DNA from 2 places in the Variovorax sp. V116 genome. Region 1 is predicted to be linked to the other one. Evidence: predicted binding sites of a transcription regulator. Region 1 holds the regulator's gene; the other holds the start of a gene.
The links. The regulator sigma-54, encoded in region 1, starts transcription at its own class of promoters, with help from an activator protein. The targets are predictions, from matches to a motif close to TGGCANGNAANCTGCTTT.

Region 1 (7,939 bases):
GCCGCGCGAGGTGCCGCTGGCGCTGGCGCTGGCGGTGCCGGCGGTGATCTTCTGCATCGAGACCAGCTGGTATGCGGTCGTCGCGCTGGCGCTGTCGTCGGCGGCGCCGCGCTCGGCCTATCTGCGCTACAAGGCCTGGATCGACCGCGCGGCCGGCGGCGTGATGGTGCTGCTGGGCCTCAAGCTGCTGTCGGGCGTGCGCAGCAGCAGCTGAGCCGCGCGGGCTACAGCAGGCTCTCGGGCGTCAGCGGCGCCAGCATCTCGAGCATGGTGCGGCCCCAGAAATCGGAGTCGGGCTCCTCGTTCAGCACGGTGGTCCGGCCGGCCTCCTCCTCGCTGATCCACTCGATGCGCGCATTGCCGCTGTCCTTCGCAAAGCGCAGCCGGTAGGCGCCCTGCTGCTTCAGCACCTCGATGAGCTTGAGCGTCTGCTGCGCCATCTCGGGGCTGCGGATGAACAGGCCGATCTCGGTGTTGTGCGTTTCGGAGCGCGGGTCGAAATTCATCGAGCCGACGAAAAGAACCTGCCGGTCGATCACCGCCGACTTGGCATGCAGCCGCCCCACCGAAGTGCCGAACAGGCCGAGGCGCACGCTGCGCCGCGTGCGCGTGGTGCTCAGTTCGTAGAGCTCGGCGCCGAGCTCGAGCATCTCGGGCCGGTAGCGGCGGTAGGCCGTGTGGACCAGCGGCTCGTCGGTGGCGGCGAAGGAATTGGTGACGATGCTGATCTTCACGTTGCGCCGGCGGATTTCGCGCATCACTTCGAGCCCCGCCTTGCCCGGAATCAGGTAGGGCGAGACGATGGTCACCTCGGAGCGCGCGCGGCGCATCTGCTCGACCACGTTGTAGCGCACGCTGTCGACGTCGAGCAGCGGCACGCCGCCGTACGAGGCGGTCTTGCCGATCACGCGCTCGGGCGAATCGGCATACGCCTCGGCCAGCGTCCAGATCAGGTCGAGCTTGCCGGCATCCAGGTCTTCGGCGATCGGGCTGTAGCCGAGCAGGTCGTTGGGCGCGGGCCGGGGCGGCGGCGGCGTGGTGTCCGGGCCGGTGGCGGTGTCGAAGCGCTTCTGCAGCTCGTCACGTGTCAGTGTGCTGGCCACCACCGACCGGACCGGCCGCACATAGACGCTGTTCCAGTACTGGTCGAACAGCGCGCCCAGGCGCGGAATCAGCGCGCCGGCGACGAAGGTGTCGAGATCGAGAAAATTCTCGCCCGCCGTGCGCCTGAAATACTGGTTGCCGATGTTGCGCCCGCCCGCCACCGCCATCGCGCCATCGGCGATGAAGAGCTTGTTGTGCATGCGCCGGTTGACGCGGCTGAAGTCGAACAGCGAGGCGGTGAAGCGCCTGAGCAGGCTGCCGCGCCCGGCCGGAAAGGGATTGAACAGGCGCAGCTCGACATTCGGCGTGGCGGCCAGGCCGAGCAGCAGCTCGTCCTCGCCCGAAGTGTAGAGATCGTCCATCAGGAGCCGCACGCGCACGCCGCGCCGGGCCGCGTCGCGCAGCGTGCGCAGCAGGTAGCGGCCGGTCTCGTCGTTCTCGATCTGGTAGTACTGCACGTCGAGCGTGCGCTGGGCGCGCCGCGCGAGCTGGATGCGGGTGTCGAAGGCAAAGTCGCCGCCCGGCATCAGGCGGAAGCCGCTCAGGTCGGGGTCGGGCTGCGAGGCCTGCGCGATCTTGCCGAGCGCGGTGTCGGCCGAGGCGGCCATGGCCCGGGTGGCCGGGCGCGGCGCCTCGTCGGGCAGGGTGGCGCAGCCGGCGAACAGCAGCACCGCCGCCATGGCGAAGACCCATTGCCCACAGCGCGACAGCAGGCGACGGGCCATCGGCGGCTTTCTACAGCGCCTTGCGGAGGTTGGCGGGCGCGATGCGCAGGGCCTCGCGGTACTTGGCCACGGTGCGGCGCGCGCACTCGATGCCCTGCTCCTTGAGCATCTCGGAGATCTGGCTGTCGGACAGCGGCTTCTTGATGCTCTCGGAGCTCACGAACTGCTTGATCAGCGCGCGCACCGCGGTGCTCGATGCATTGCCGCCGGTCTCGGTGCCGAGCGCCGAGCCGAAGAAGTACTTGAGCTCGACCGTGCCGAAAGGCGTGGACATGTACTTGGCCGTGGTCACGCGCGAGATGGTCGATTCGTGCAGGCCGAGTTCGTCGGCAATCTCGCGCAGCACCAGTGGTCGCATCGCGAGCTCGCCGTGCACGAAGAAGCTCTTCTGCCGCTCGACGATGGCGTTGCTCACGCGCAGGATGGTGTCGAAGCGCTGCTGGATGTTCTTGATGAACCAGCGTGCCTCCTGCAGCCGCTGCGACAGCGCCTGGCTGCCCTCGCCCTTGTGCGACTTGAGCGCGCCGGCATAGATGTCGTGCACGCGCAGCCGCGGCATCACCTCGGGGTTGAGCATGACGCGGAACTTGGCATTGGTGCCGCGGCCGATCTTGGTGACGATCACGTCGGGAATCACGATGTTGCGCTCGACATCGACAAAACGGCGGCCCGGCTTGGGCTCCAGGCGCGAGATGACCTGCAGCGCCGAGCGCACCAGCTCTTCGTTGGTGCGCGTGAGCGTGGCCAGGCGCTTGAAGTCGCGCCGCGCGAGCAGCTCCATCGGCTGCTTGCAGATCGCGATGGCGGTCTTGCGCACCAGCGCCTGTTCCTCGGTCTCGCTTTCGCTGGCGAGCGCGCGCAGCTGGATGCAAAGGCATTCGCCCAGGTCGCGCGCGCCGACGCCGGCCGGCTCCAGGCTCTGCAGCAGGCCGAGCGCCACCTGGAAGTGGTGCACCAGCTCGTCGAACTGGTCGTTGTCGTCGCCCGCGAGGCCCGAGGCCAGCGCCGGCAGCGAATCCTCCAGGTAGCCGTCGTCGTTGAGCGATTCGATCAGGAAGCGCAGCGCGGCGCTGTCGTTCTCGTTCAGCCGCAGGCTCAGCGCCTGCCGGTGCAGGAAGGACTGCAGCGACTCCTGGCTGCGCGCGAGCTCAGTGGCGTCGGCACGCTCGTCGTCGCCCAGGTTGTTCTGGCGCGCGGGGGCATCGCTGCCCCATTCGCTGTCGTCCGGCGCCATGTCGACGGTGCCGTCGCCTTCCCAGTCGGGCTCGCGCTCGGTGGCGTCGGCGGCAGGAACCTCGGACTCGGCCGTGGAGGCGGTTTCGCTCGAAGTGCTGGTCGTGCTGCTGGCCGGGGCCGAGCTGAATTCGCCCTCGGCGGCTTCACCGGCCTCGTCGCGCGGCACCGGCGTGTCGATGGCGTCGAGCCCGAATTCCTCGCGCGCGGCTTCTTCCGCGGTGCGTTCGAGGAACGGGTTCTCGTCCAGCATCTGCTCCACTTCCTGGCTCAGTTCGAGCGTGGACAGCTGCAGCAGCCGGATCGACTGCTGCAGCTGGGGCGTGAGCGCCAGGTGCTGCGAAACGCGAAGGGACAGCCCTTGCTTCATGGAGACCGACTCCTCCCTTACATCCGGAAGTGCTCGCCGAGGTACACCCTGCGTACTTCGGCGTTGTCGACGATCTCCGAGGGTGTGCCTTGTGCCAGCACATGCCCGTCGCTGATGATGAACGCGTGATCGCAGATGCCCAGCGTCTCACGCACGTTGTGGTCGGTGATGAGCACGCCGATGCCGCGCTCCTTCAGGAAGCTGATGATCCGCTGGATCTCGATCACCGCGATCGGGTCGATGCCGGCAAAGGGCTCGTCCAGCAGGATGAAGCGCGGCTGCGTGGCCAGCGCGCGGGCGATCTCGACCCGGCGCCGTTCGCCGCCCGAGAGCGCGAGCGCGGGCGAATCGCGAAGATGGTCCACCCGCAGGTCGGCCAGCAGGCCGGAGAGGCGCTCCTCGATGCGCTGCTTGGTCAGTGGCGCGGGCTTGCCGCTGGCGTCGGGCTCGCGCTGGAGCTCGAGCACGGCGCGCACGTTTTCCTCGACCGTGAGCTTGCGGAAGATGGAGGCTTCCTGCGGCAGGTAGCTCAGGCCCATGCGCGCGCGCCGGTGGATCGGCATGTGGGCGATGGGCTCGCCGTCGATGGTGATCTCGCCCGCATCGGCCCGCACCAGCCCCACGATCATGTAGAACGAAGTGGTCTTGCCGGCGCCGTTGGGGCCGAGCAGCCCGACGACTTCGCCCTTTTGCACGTCGAGCGAGACATCCCGCACGACCTTGCGGCTGCCGTAGCTCTTCTGCAGGCCGCGCACCACCAGGCGGCTGCCCGGCGTGCCGTCGGCGTTCTGGGTTCCAGCGGCTTCGATCACTTGCGCCTTTCCCCGTCGCCGCCCAGCGTGGTGCTCGAGCGCAGGCCGGCACCGGGTGCCGGCTGGGGCGCGGCCGCCGCCGGCGCGGCCCGTCCGCCGGCGGGCGCCGAGGCCCCGGGCGCCGGCGCGGTGGCGCTCTTGGGCGTGAGGATGGTCCGCACGCGTCCGCCTGGGGGTGCGTTCACGCCCGTGTTGGGCGGCACGGTGGAACCGTTGACCGTGTAGGTGTCGTTGCTCTGGTCGTAGACGATGAGCGCGCCGGTGCTCTCGTCGTTGGGCGTGGCGCCGATCAGCCGGCGCATGACGGCATTGCGGATGAACTTGACGTTGTCGGCGCGGCTGTCGTATTCGATGACCTCGGATTCGCCCTCGATCCACTCGTCGGGCGCATTGCGCTTCTGCTTGTAGTAGGCCCTTTTGCCGGGCGCCGCCGTGACCACGCCGTACTGGTAGCCCTCGGCGTCCTGGCGCACGTCGATGCGCGCGCCGCGGATGATGATCGTGCCCTTGGTGACCAGCACGTTGCCCGTGAACACGCTCGTCTGCTTGAGGTCGTCGTAGCGCATCGCATCGGATTCGATGTTCATCGGCTTGCTGCGGTCGGCGGTCTCGGCCAGCGCGCCCGAGGCCAGGCCGGCCAGCAGCAGCGCGCCGGCGGCCAGGCGGCGGATTCGGCGAACGAAGGGGGTGGTGTGGGGATAGGAGGGCAATGTCATAGAGGCACGAAACTTGCTCTGAACCATTGTATGCGGCGGATCAGCACCAGCCACCAACGCCGATGAAAAAGGCCCGCCGAAGCGGGCCGGTGTCCCCATCGGGAGACACCGCGGAACCGGCTTCGCCGGGCCGCAGGTGCCGCCCCTGCAAGGGGTGGGCGCAGCGGACACGAAGTGCCGCGCAGCCTGGGGGTTAGCCCTTTTTCGCTTCGCCGATCAGGTAGTTGGTGACCTGCAGCGCCTTGGTCATGTTGCCGGCCAGTTCGCCGTCCACGTACCAGCGCCCGTTCACGGCCAGCGCCGGCACGCCGGCCACCTTGTAGGCGTCGGTCAGCTGCGCGGCGCGCTTGGCCTTGCTGGCCACGCCGAAGGAGGTGAAGACTTCCTTGAACTTGGCGCCGTCCAGGCCGTTGGCCCCGGCCCAGGCAATGATGTTGGCGTCGCCGTTCACGTTCTGGCGCTGCTTGTGGATGGCGTCGAAGACCTTGGGCTGGAATTCGTCGACCTTGCCCATGGCTTCGAGCGCGTAGTACAGGCGCTGCTTGGCCTCGACGTCGTTGCCCACGAAGGGCACGGGCACGCGGCGGAACGCCACTTCCTTGGGCACCGTCTTGAGCCAGGCTTCCAGCTGCGGCTCGAAGTCGTTGCAGTGCGGGCAGTTGTACGAGAAGAACTCGATCACCTCGACCTTGCCCGCCGGCGCGTCGACCGGCACGCGCTTGTCGAGCACCAGGTACTCGGTGCCGGCCTTGGGCGCGCGCGCCTGGGCGTGCGCGGTGTTGCCAGCCAGCGAAAGCAGGCCCAGCGAGGTGGCGGCCAGCGAAAAGTCACGACGTTTCATTGAAAGAGTTCTCCTGTTGGGTACGGCAGTACTGAGCCGGCGCGCCGCGCGGAGTTCCCGCGTGCGGCATGCCCAGGACGATCCTGGCGGCGGCCCATGCCGCGCGGCGAAGCTTAAAGAATATCCGCGGCGCCTGCCGGCAGGCTCAGCGCTGCACGCGCACGAGCGCCGATTCGAGGCCGCCGCTGTCGAGCCGCTCCTTCAGGCGATCGGCCTCGTCCTTCTTGTTGAACGGGCCCGCGCGCACCCGGTAGACCGTGCGGCCGGCCTGCTCGCGCTCGGTGACCCGGGCCTCGACACCCATCAGCGACAGCTTGGCGCGCTGGGCCTCGGCATCGTCGGTGGTGCGGAAGGCGCCCGCCTGCACGAAGTACATGAACGGATCGGCACCCGCCGCCGCGCTGTTGTTGCTGGGCGCAGCGGAAGCCGTGGTGGTGCTGCCGCTGCTGCCGCCGCCGGCGCGCGCGCGGGCCAGGTCGCCGAGCGGATCGTTCGACGGCGGCAGGGAATTGGCCTCGGCCGGCACCGGGGCCGGGCGCGCGGGTTTCGGAGCCACCACCACCGGCACCGGCGGCGCGGGCGGCGGGGCCGTGCCAGGCGCCACGGCCGCGGTGTCGCCGCCGGCCGGTGGCGCCACGGGGCCGGCCGCGGCCGGCGGCTTGGGCGCGCCGGCCTTGCCTGCCAGCGGCGCGTTGGGGTCCCAGTCGCGGTTCTTGCGGGCTTCGGCTTCGTCCTGCTCGGCACCGCCGCGCTGGGTCTTGGTCACGAACGGGATCGGCACCTTGGTCACGTAGACCGCGATGCCCAGCGCGACACCCAACCCCAGCACCAGGCCGACGATGAGCCCGATGACGATGTTGCCGCGTTGTCTGGTTGTCTTCTTCATAGTCAGTTCACATCTTGCTCGGCGCACTGACGCCGAGAATCGCGAGGCCATTGTGCAGCACCTGTGCGGTGGCCGCGACGAGCGCGAGCCGCGCCAGCTTGACCGGCTCGTCGTCGACCAGGATGCGCTCGGCGTCGTAGTAGCTGTGGTAGCTGGCCGCCAGTTCGCGCAGGTAGAAAGTGACGTCGTGCGGCGCGAAATCCTTGGCGGCGGCCGTGAGCATGGCCGGGTACTTGGCCAGGAGCAGCATGAGCGCCTGCGCGGCCGGGCTTTCGAGCGGCGACAGGTCCACGTCCTTGAGCGAGGTGGCGTCGCCGCCCCAGCCCGCCAGCACCGAGCAGATGCGCGCATGGGCGTACTGCACGTAGTAGACCGGGTTGTCGTTGTTCTTGGCCACGGCGAGGTCGACGTCGAAGGTGTATTCGGTGTCGGGCTTGCGGCTCAGGAGGAAGAAGCGCACGGCGTCGGTGCTGGTCCACTCGATCAGGTCGCGCAAGGTGACGTAGCTGCCGGCGCGCTTGCTGATCTTGACCTCTTCGCCGCCCTTCATCACGCGCACCATGGTGTGCAGCACGTAGTCGGGATAGCCCTCGGGAATGCCCACGCCCGCCGCCTGCAGGCCGGCGCGCACGCGCGCGATGGTGCCGTGGTGGTCGGTGCCCTGGATGTTGACCACCTTGTGGAAGCCGCGCTCCCACTTGGCGATGTGGTAGGCGACGTCGGGCACGAAGTACGTGTACGTGCCGTCCTGCTTCTTCATCACGCGGTCCTTGTCGTCGCCGTAGTCGGTCGACTTCAGCCACAGCGCGCCGTCCTGCTCGTAGGTCTTGCCGGCGGCCACGAGCTTGCGCACCGCCTCCTCGACGCGGCCGCTGGTGTAGAGGCTGGATTCGAGATAGTAGTTGTCGAAGCGCACGCGGAAGGCCTGCAGGTCCAGGTCCTGCTCGCGGCGCAGGTAGGCCACGGCGAATTCGCGGATGGAGTCGAGGTCGTCGATGTTGCCGCTGGCGGTGTATTCCCGGTCGTCCGACTTGACGGTCTTCTTCGCCTTGAAGTCTTCGGCGATGTCGGCGATGTAGTCGCCGTTGTAGGCGGGCGCCTTTTCGCCGCTCGGCCATTCGGGGTCGCCGGGCTTGAAGCCGCGGGCGCGCAGCTGGGTGCTGTGGGCCAGCGTCTGGATCTGCACGCCGGCATCGTTGTAGTAGAACTCGCGCCAGACGGTGTCGCCCTGCGAGGCGCGCAGGTTGCAGAT
Region 2 (7,939 bases), 2.3 Mb from region 1:
GCCCGTGCCCGGCCGCCGCTCCAGCTCCTTCGGCCTGCGCCGCGTGTTCAACGGCCAGTCGCGCAATCCGCACAGCGGCATGGACATCGCGGCCGGCACCGGCACGCCCGTGCTGGCGCCGCTGCCGGGGCGCGTGATCGACACCGGCGACTACTTCTTCAACGGCGGCACGGTGTGGCTCGACCACGGCGGCGGCCTGCTCACGATGTATTGCCACCTGAGCCGCATCGATTCAAAGGTGGGCGACGTGCTGAAGACCGGCGAGCAGCTCGCCGCCGTGGGCGCCACCGGGCGCGTGACGGGACCGCATCTGCATTGGTCCGTGATGCTCAATCGGGCGATGGTGGATCCGGCGTTGTTCGTTGCGGCGTGAATTGAACCCACAGCCGCACTACACTGCGCCCCATGCGTCCTTCTGAAGCCCTGTCACAGCACCGCGTCCGCATCCGCGAGATCGCACTGCGTCATCACGTCAGCAGCGTGAGAGTGTTCGGCTCGGCTTCGCGTGGAGAAGACGGACCCGACAGCGATCTCGATCTGCTGGTCGAACCTACGGAACAGACCACTCTCATGGACATCGGCGCCATCAGGCACGAGTTGAAGGCCCTTCTTGGCATGGAAGTCGACGTGCTCACGCCCAACGGCTTGCCGCCGAAGTTCCGTGATCAGGTGCTGCGCGAGGCGGTGCCAGTATGAGCCGAGGTGATCCGCAGCGTCTTGTGGATCTGCCATCACTTCGCGAACAGATTTCGAAATTGATGGAGCCTTGAGGGCTTCATCGCCGACTCAGATCGGCTTCGTCAAATAAACCGCCTCGCGCCCCACGATCACCCGCTGCGCGGGCATGAAGATCGTGCACTCGTCGCAGGGCGCGCGGATCTCGTCCGGGCCGTTGGTGGCGATCAGCTCGCCCTTGTCAAAGGTCTCGAAGCCGATCAGCGGGCGCACGAACGCGAAGTCTTCCGACCTGATGACGTGCGTCTGCAGCAGCTCGAAGCGGCGCTGCGGGCCGGGCGCCGGCGCGGCGGGGTCCTTGTCGATGAGGCCGAAGTGCGCCAAAAAGTCGAGCGAGATGGCGGTGGCCAGCTCGGAGGCCGAGCGCAGGAAGTGCTGGCCGCATTCGGCGACCAGTGCCACGCCCTTGCCATCGGGCAGGCCATGGCGGCCATGCTGGATCAGCGGCGTGCCGGAGCCCAGGCCGTCGGGCATCACCAGGTGCACCGACGGACGGCCGATGGCCAGCGCCGCCTCGGCGTTGCGCTCGAAGGCGGGATACACCCAGAACGGAATCACCGGCTGGCTGGTGGAGTGGATGTCCAGGATGTGGTCGGCCGCGCTCACCACCGGCCGCAGCGCGCGGGCGCGGCGCAGCTCGGGGCTGTCCTCGGTGCCGTCGAGCCATTCGGGCGACCAGATGCGGTTGAGGTTGTGCACCAGCTGGCGGCTGTCGAAGGGCAGCGCCTGGTCGAAGGACTCGTAGGCTTCCACGTTGGCAAAGCTCACGGTGAGCGTGCCGATCTTGGGGCGCACCTGGGTGTCGAGCAGGTGCGTGGCGGCGGTCATGCCGCAGATTTCATTGCCGTGCGTGAGCGCGTTGATCAGCACGTGGGGCCCCGGCTTGCCGGACTCGAAGCGGTGCACATAGTCGATGCCGACGTTGCCCTTGCGGTAGGCGGAGAGATCGCGCGGGAGGACTTCGAGGGCGGGGGGAGCTTGGGTCATGTTGGCGTGGAGTGTGGAGCGGAGCGGTCGGGCGAGTTTGCTACAGCACGCACATTCGTGCTGCTGGCGCGGCAACACCTGCCCGCGCCGTTCAAGCTTCAGCCGGCCGGCCGGCCGGCTGTCTATCGCACCTGCTGGTAATCCACGGGCACCCAGACGTAGCCCTTGCCTTCGGCCCGCACATGGCCCAGCCCCGGGAACGGCAGGTGCGCACTGCCGACCAGGTAGCGCCCCTTGGCCGCATCGGCATAGGCCTTCTTGCGTTCCGCCGCCGCCGGCTTCGAATCGACGTCGAACGAGATGGTGATCTGCGGCTGCGCAAACTGCACGGCGGCCACGTGCATCAGGTCGCCCCACAGCACCAGCTTCTGGCCCTTGGACTCGACCAGGTAGATGTTGTGGCCCGGCGTATGGCCATGGGCGGGCACGGCCTTGATGCCGGGCACCAGGTCGGTGTTGCCCTTCATGCCCTTGAACTTGCCGGCCTCCACATACGGGTTCAGCGAGGCCATCGCCCCCTGGAAGAAGCCCTTCATCTCGGCGGAAGCCTTCTCCAGGTTGGCCTTGTCGAGCCAGAAGTCGGCGTCTTCCTGCCCGGCGTGGATGGTGGCGTTGGGGAACACCAGCTTGCCGTCCTGCACCAGGCCGCCGACATGGTCGCCGTGCATATGGGTGATGAGCACGTCGTCGACTTGCTCGGGCTGATAGCCCGCGGCCTTGAGATTGGCCTGCAGGCTGCCGAGCGTGGGGCCGAACAGGCCGCCGGCACCCGTGTCGACCAGCACCAGCTTGCTGCCGGTGTTGATGAGATAGGCGTTCACCGAGGTGGGCACGGTGTCCTTCTCGAAGCCGCGATCGAGCAGCTTGCCGATCTGTGCCTGCGTGGTGTTGGTGAGCAGCTTCTTGGGCTCGAGGTCGATGGTGCCGTCGAACAACGCCGTCACCTCGAAGTCGCCGAGCATCGTGCGGTAGAAGCCCGGCGCCTGGGTCTTGACCTGCGGAGCGCCGGCCTGCGCCGTGGAAGAAAACGAAAGCATCAGCAGGCTGCCGGCCAGTGCGGCGACGCCGCGGCGCAGCCAGCGAGCGGGTGTTGTTGTTGTCATGGGGTCTACTCCTCGGCGGTTGTAAGGGGCGCCGAGAATAGCCCAGGCAGGCCGGTCCTGCAGGAACCCGGCCTACCAGTTCACCTCACGCTCCGGCGTCGCCGAGATGTGGTGGATCGACAGGTCGGCGCCGTCGTATTCCTCTTCCTGCGTGAGCCGCAGCCCCATCGTCGCCTTGAGCGCGCCGTACACCGCCGCTCCGGCCAGCGCCGCCCACGCCACGCCCATCAAGGTGCCGATGAGCTGCGCCCAGACGCTCACGCCGCCGATGCCGCCGAGCGCCTGGGTGCCGAAGATGCCGGCCGCGATGCCGCCCCAGGTGCCGCACAGGCCGTGCAGCGGCCAGACGCCGAGCACGTCGTCGATCTTCCATTTGTTCTGCGTGAGCGTGAACATCACCACGAAGATGGCCCCGGCCACGCCGCCCACCACCAGCGCGCCCAGCGGATGCATCAGGTCGGACCCCGCGCACACGGCCACGAGACCGGCGAGCGGGCCGTTGTAGACAAAGCCGGGGTCGTTCTTGCCCAGCGCCAGCGCAACCAGCGTGCCGCCGACCATTGCCATGAGCGAGTTGACGGCCACCAGGCCGGAGATCTTGTCGATGCTCTGCGCGCTCATGACGTTGAAGCCGAACCAGCCGACGCACAGCACCCAGGCCCCCAGCGCCAGAAAAGGAATGTTCGACGGCGGATGCGCGCTCAGCGAGCCGTCGCCGCGGTAGCGGTTGCGGCGCGCGCCCAGCAGCAGCACGGCCGGCAAGGCGAGCCAGCCGCCCACCGCGTGCACCACCACCGAGCCGGCAAAGTCATGGAACTCGCTGCCCGTGGCCGAAGCGATCCAGGCCTGGATGCCGAAGGCCTTGTTCCAGGCAATGCCCTCGTACAGCGGATAGACGAAGCCGACGATGACCGCGGTAGCGATCAGTTGCGGCCAGAACTTGGCACGTTCGGCAATCCCGCCCGAGATGATCGCCGGAATGGCCGCCGCGAAGGTGAGCAGGAAGAAGAACTTCACGAGTTCGTAGCCGCTTTTTGCTGCGAGCTCGGTGGCGCCCACGAAGAAGTGGGTGCCGTAGGCCACGCCATAGCCCACCAGAAAGTACACGATGGTCGAGACCGAGAAGTCGACCAGGATCTTAACCAGCGCATTGACCTGGTTCTTCTTGCGCACGGTGCCCAGTTCCAGGAAGGCGAAACCGGCATGCATGGCCAGCACCATGATCGCGCCGAGAAGAATGAACAGCGCGTCTGCGCCCTGTTTGAGTGCGTCCATTGGAGCTTCTTGCAGTTTTTGGTTTGAATTGGTGCGTGCACCCGAATTGCTCGGGGCAGCGCCGCAAGAAAGCAAAAATGGTGCCTGAAGGCTCTCTAGTGGTGCGTCACGGAGGGAAATGAGCCTTCTCAGTGCAGAGCCGCACCGGAACAGGACGGATCGACGCACCGCCCGGGTCAGCTTGCCCCGGCGCGCAAGGCCTCGCGATAGCGCCGGCTGCAGGGCACCGTGCTGCCGTCGTGCATGTGCAGCCGGGCATCGCCGCCGTCGAGCGGCTCGATTTCCTTGATGCGGCCGAGGTTGACGGCGTGGCTTCGGTGCACGCGCACGAAATGGGCGGGGTCGAGCTGCGCCAGAAAATCGGTGAGCGTGGCGCGCAGCAGGTAGTCGTGGCCGTTGACGTGCAGGCCGACGTAGTTGCCTTCGGCCTGGAGCCAGTCGATGTCGCTCGCGGCAATGAGGAACTCGCGCCGCAGCTTGCGCACCAGGAAGCGCTCGGGGCGCGCGGGCGGCGCGGCAGCCCGATGGGCTTCGGCGGGCTCGGCCGGCGCTGCCGCCGCCGCCTCGGGCGGGTCGAGCACGCGCGCCTCGCCCTGCAGCCGCAGCATGAACACGCCGTACACCCAGATGCCGAACACCATAGACAGGTAGGCGCGCACGTCCTTCAGGTATTCGTAGCCCCAGCGCCCGGTCCAGCCCGCGAAGTCGTAGCGCTCGCCAACCGCCGCGTAGACCATCGCGCGCAGCGCGAACATCGCCGCCACGTGCACCACGCTGAAGACCACGCTGGCGGCCAGGTGCCAGCCCAGGTAGCGCAGCAGGTGGGTGCGTGCGAGCGGCGACAGCCGGTGCTGGATGGCCACCACCGCCGGCACCAGCGCCAGCAGCACGAGGTGGCTCGACACCTCCCAGGTGACGATTTCCCAGGCGGCGCGCGGCACGGCGCGGTCGCGCGCGTCGACCAGCGCGACGGTGGTGTTGAACACCGCCTGCAGCGCCATGAAGACGATCCAGAAGCCCACTTCCACGCGGCGGCGGATGGGTTCGTAGCGCTCGTACAGGTTCTTCCGGGAATCTGCCATGCCCGGGATTCTCGCGATCCCCGCACCGGGCGGGCGAATTTCGTCCCTGCAGGGCACCGCTCGTCACAAAAGGCCCGCGATCCGTCCCGCGGGCAGGCCGTGCGCCGCGGATGGACGCAACCATCGGCCGATGAGCACAACCGCATCCACCCTGCCCGACCGGCGGCACGACATCGACGCGCTGCGCGCGCTGGCCTTCCTGCTGGTCATCCTGTACCACGTGGCGATGTACTACGTGGCCGACTGGCCCTGGCACCTCAAGAGCCCGCATGCCGCCGAATGGCTGCAGTGGCCGATGCGCATGCTCAACCTCTGGCGCATGGACCTGGTGTTCCTGGTCTCGGGCGTGTCGCTGGGCTTCCTGAGCCGCAGCCAAGGCACCTGGAGCCTGCTGCGCAGCCGCGGCGTGCGGCTGATGCTGCCGCTGGCCTTCGGCATGGCGGTGGTCGTGCCCTACCAGGCCTATGCCCAGGGCGTGGCCAGCGGCTTGGTGGCGCCGGGCTTCGGTGCCTTCCTGCTGCGCTATCTTTCGATGGGCGATCCGTGGCCGAAGGCGGCCTTCGACGGCGCGGAGTTCGGCATCACCTGGAACCACCTCTGGTACCTGCCCTACCTGTTCAGCTACACGGCGCTCATCGCGCTCACGCTGCCGCTGTGGCGGTCACCCGCCGGCCAGTGGATGCGCCGCCGATTCAACGGGCTGCGCGGCTGGAAGCTGCTGCTCCTGCCGGCGCTTCCGCTGCTGGTCTGGACGATGCTGCTGGCGCGGCACTTTCCGCCCACGCACAACCTGGTCCGCGACTTTCACCTGCACAGCATCTACTTCACCGTGTTCCTCTACGGCTACTGGATGGGCGTGGACACGGGCGTGTGGCGCGAACTGGAACGCCTGCGGTGGGTGTCGCTGGCGCTGGCCGCGGCGGCGATCACCGCCTTCATCGTGCTGCGGCTCGGCGTCAAGGGCCCGCCCTCCGGCGTACCGATGGACGCCCTGCGCATGCTCTACCTGTGGCTGGCGGTCGCCACCATCCTGGGCCACGGCCACCGCCACCTGAACCGTCCGTGGCCCTGGCTGCGCTGGGCCAACGAGTCGGTGTACCCGTGGTACGTGCTGCACCAGACGCTGATCATCGCGGGCGTTGCGCTGCTGGCTCCGCTCGCGCTGGGGCCGGTGCTGGAGCCGGCCTTGCTGGTCGCGCTGACCATCGTGGGCTGCTGGCTGCTCAACGACGGGCTGATCCGCCGCTTCAACGGGCTGCGGCCGCTGTTCGGCCTCAAGCGCCGGCGCGCCAGCGCCAAGACCGCAGTCACTTTGCGGGCGGAGGCGCTTCCACCGGAACCAGGATGGCAGTCCCCGTCGCCACGAGCTTGAGGCTGTCGCCATCGCCCTGGCCATAGAGCTCGGCGGTGGTGAACACCTGCTTGCGCCCCGCCTTCACCACCTTGCCGCGCGCGATGAAGGCACGGCCCAGCGCGGGCGACAGGCAATTCACCGAGAAGTGCGAGGCGAGTACGCGGCCCGCCACCGTGGCGGCCGCGAAGCCGCAGGCGGTGTCGAGCATGGCGCCGATCAACCCGGCATGCAGGAAGCCGGCGTACTGGCCCATGTCTTCCTCGCGCCATTGCATGCGCAATTCGGCTTCGCCGTCGGCGGCGCGCGTGACCTCGAAGCCGGCCCAGCGGTTGAAGGCAGCGGTCTTGTTGATGGCCTGGATGGTGTCGAGCATGGAAGGTCTCCTTGGAGCGGAAATGCACGGGCGATGCGCACGAGCCACTCTACGAAGCGCAGCCGCCATGCCTCGTCGCGCGCGCGACCGGCCGCGGCGCCGCGGTTGCGTTGGCGACAGCAACGCCCGCCTCAAAAAACTTCGCGATGGCTTAACCCCGTTGGACGAGCCCGGCCGTATGAGTGGAGACAAGCCATCCATCCACTTCCGAAGGTTCTCCATGCAAGCACCCTCCTCCGCCTTCTTTCTTCTCCGTGCCACCTTCGCCGCCACTGCCTGGCTGGCGGCAAGCGCCGGCGCCCATGCGCAAGCCGCAGCCGACAACTCGCGCATCACCCAGGTCAAGGTCTATCCCGGCAGCGCCACGGTGGAGCGCGTCGCGCGGGTGGCGGCCGGCAGCCGGTCGGTCACCTTCGCCTGCCTGCCCGCGGGCCTCGACGTGCAGAGCCTGCAGGTGTCGGCCGGCGCATCGGTGCGCGTGGGCGAGGCCTCGGTGCTCAGCGAGGCGCGCGAACTGTCGCCCCGCTGCGCCACCAGCGCGCTCGACGGCCGCATCCGCGAACTGGAAGACCAGAAGGCCGCCCTGCAGGCCGAGACCGATGCGCTGGGCATGGTGACGGGCTACCTCAAAGGCCTCTCGGGCGGCAGCGGCGAATCGGCCCAGGGCGCCCGCGCGCCGATGGATGCACGCAACCTCGCGGCCATGGCCGAGGCGATGCGCCGCACCGGGCAGGACTCATTGCTCAAGCAGCACCAGATCCAGCGCAGGCAGGCCGACATCGACCGGCAGCTCAATCCGCTGCTGGCCGAACGCAAGCGCTCGCAAGGCCACGGCGCACAGGTGATGGCCGTGACCGTGACGCTGGCCGCCAGCGCCGATGCCGACGTGAAGCTGAGCTACCAGGTCGCCGGCCCCGGCTGGACGCCCAGCTACCGCGCGCTGCTCGACACCGCCACGAGCAAGGTACGCATCGAACGCCAGGCGCTGGTGGCGCAGGCCACGGGCGAAGACTGGCGCGGCGTGAAGCTG

Region 2: a site for sigma-54 is predicted at 4,169-4,186, ahead of ACAM58_RS17580 (ammonium transporter). Genes of this name have one in related genera too.

Annotation. Positions count from the first base shown of each region.
Region 1 covers NZ_AP028661.1:633,847-641,785, reverse strand. Annotated here, with positions in the region: gene ACAM58_RS02975 (LysE family translocator) at 1-214, shown strand, start outside; gene ACAM58_RS02970 (phospholipase D family protein) at 225-1,829, opposite strand; gene ACAM58_RS02965 (RNA polymerase factor sigma-54) at 1,840-3,432, opposite strand; gene lptB (LPS export ABC transporter ATP-binding protein) at 3,450-4,244, opposite strand; gene lptA (lipopolysaccharide transport periplasmic protein LptA) at 4,241-4,960, opposite strand; gene ACAM58_RS02950 (thiol:disulfide interchange protein DsbA/DsbL) at 5,154-5,801, opposite strand; gene ACAM58_RS02945 (SPOR domain-containing protein) at 5,947-6,687, opposite strand; gene argS (arginine--tRNA ligase) at 6,695-7,939, opposite strand, start outside.
Region 2 covers NZ_AP028661.1:3,701,388-3,709,326, forward strand. Annotated here, with positions in the region: gene ACAM58_RS17560 (M23 family metallopeptidase) at 1-373, shown strand, start outside; gene ACAM58_RS17565 (nucleotidyltransferase family protein) at 406-696, shown strand; gene ACAM58_RS17570 (succinylglutamate desuccinylase/aspartoacylase family protein) at 787-1,722, opposite strand; gene ACAM58_RS17575 (MBL fold metallo-hydrolase) at 1,845-2,825, opposite strand; gene ACAM58_RS17580 (ammonium transporter) at 2,898-4,100, opposite strand; gene ACAM58_RS17585 (LytTR family DNA-binding domain-containing protein) at 4,277-5,182, opposite strand; gene ACAM58_RS17590 (acyltransferase family protein) at 5,313-6,554, shown strand; gene ACAM58_RS17595 (PaaI family thioesterase) at 6,490-6,909, opposite strand; gene ACAM58_RS17600 (DUF4139 domain-containing protein) at 7,130-7,939, shown strand, end outside.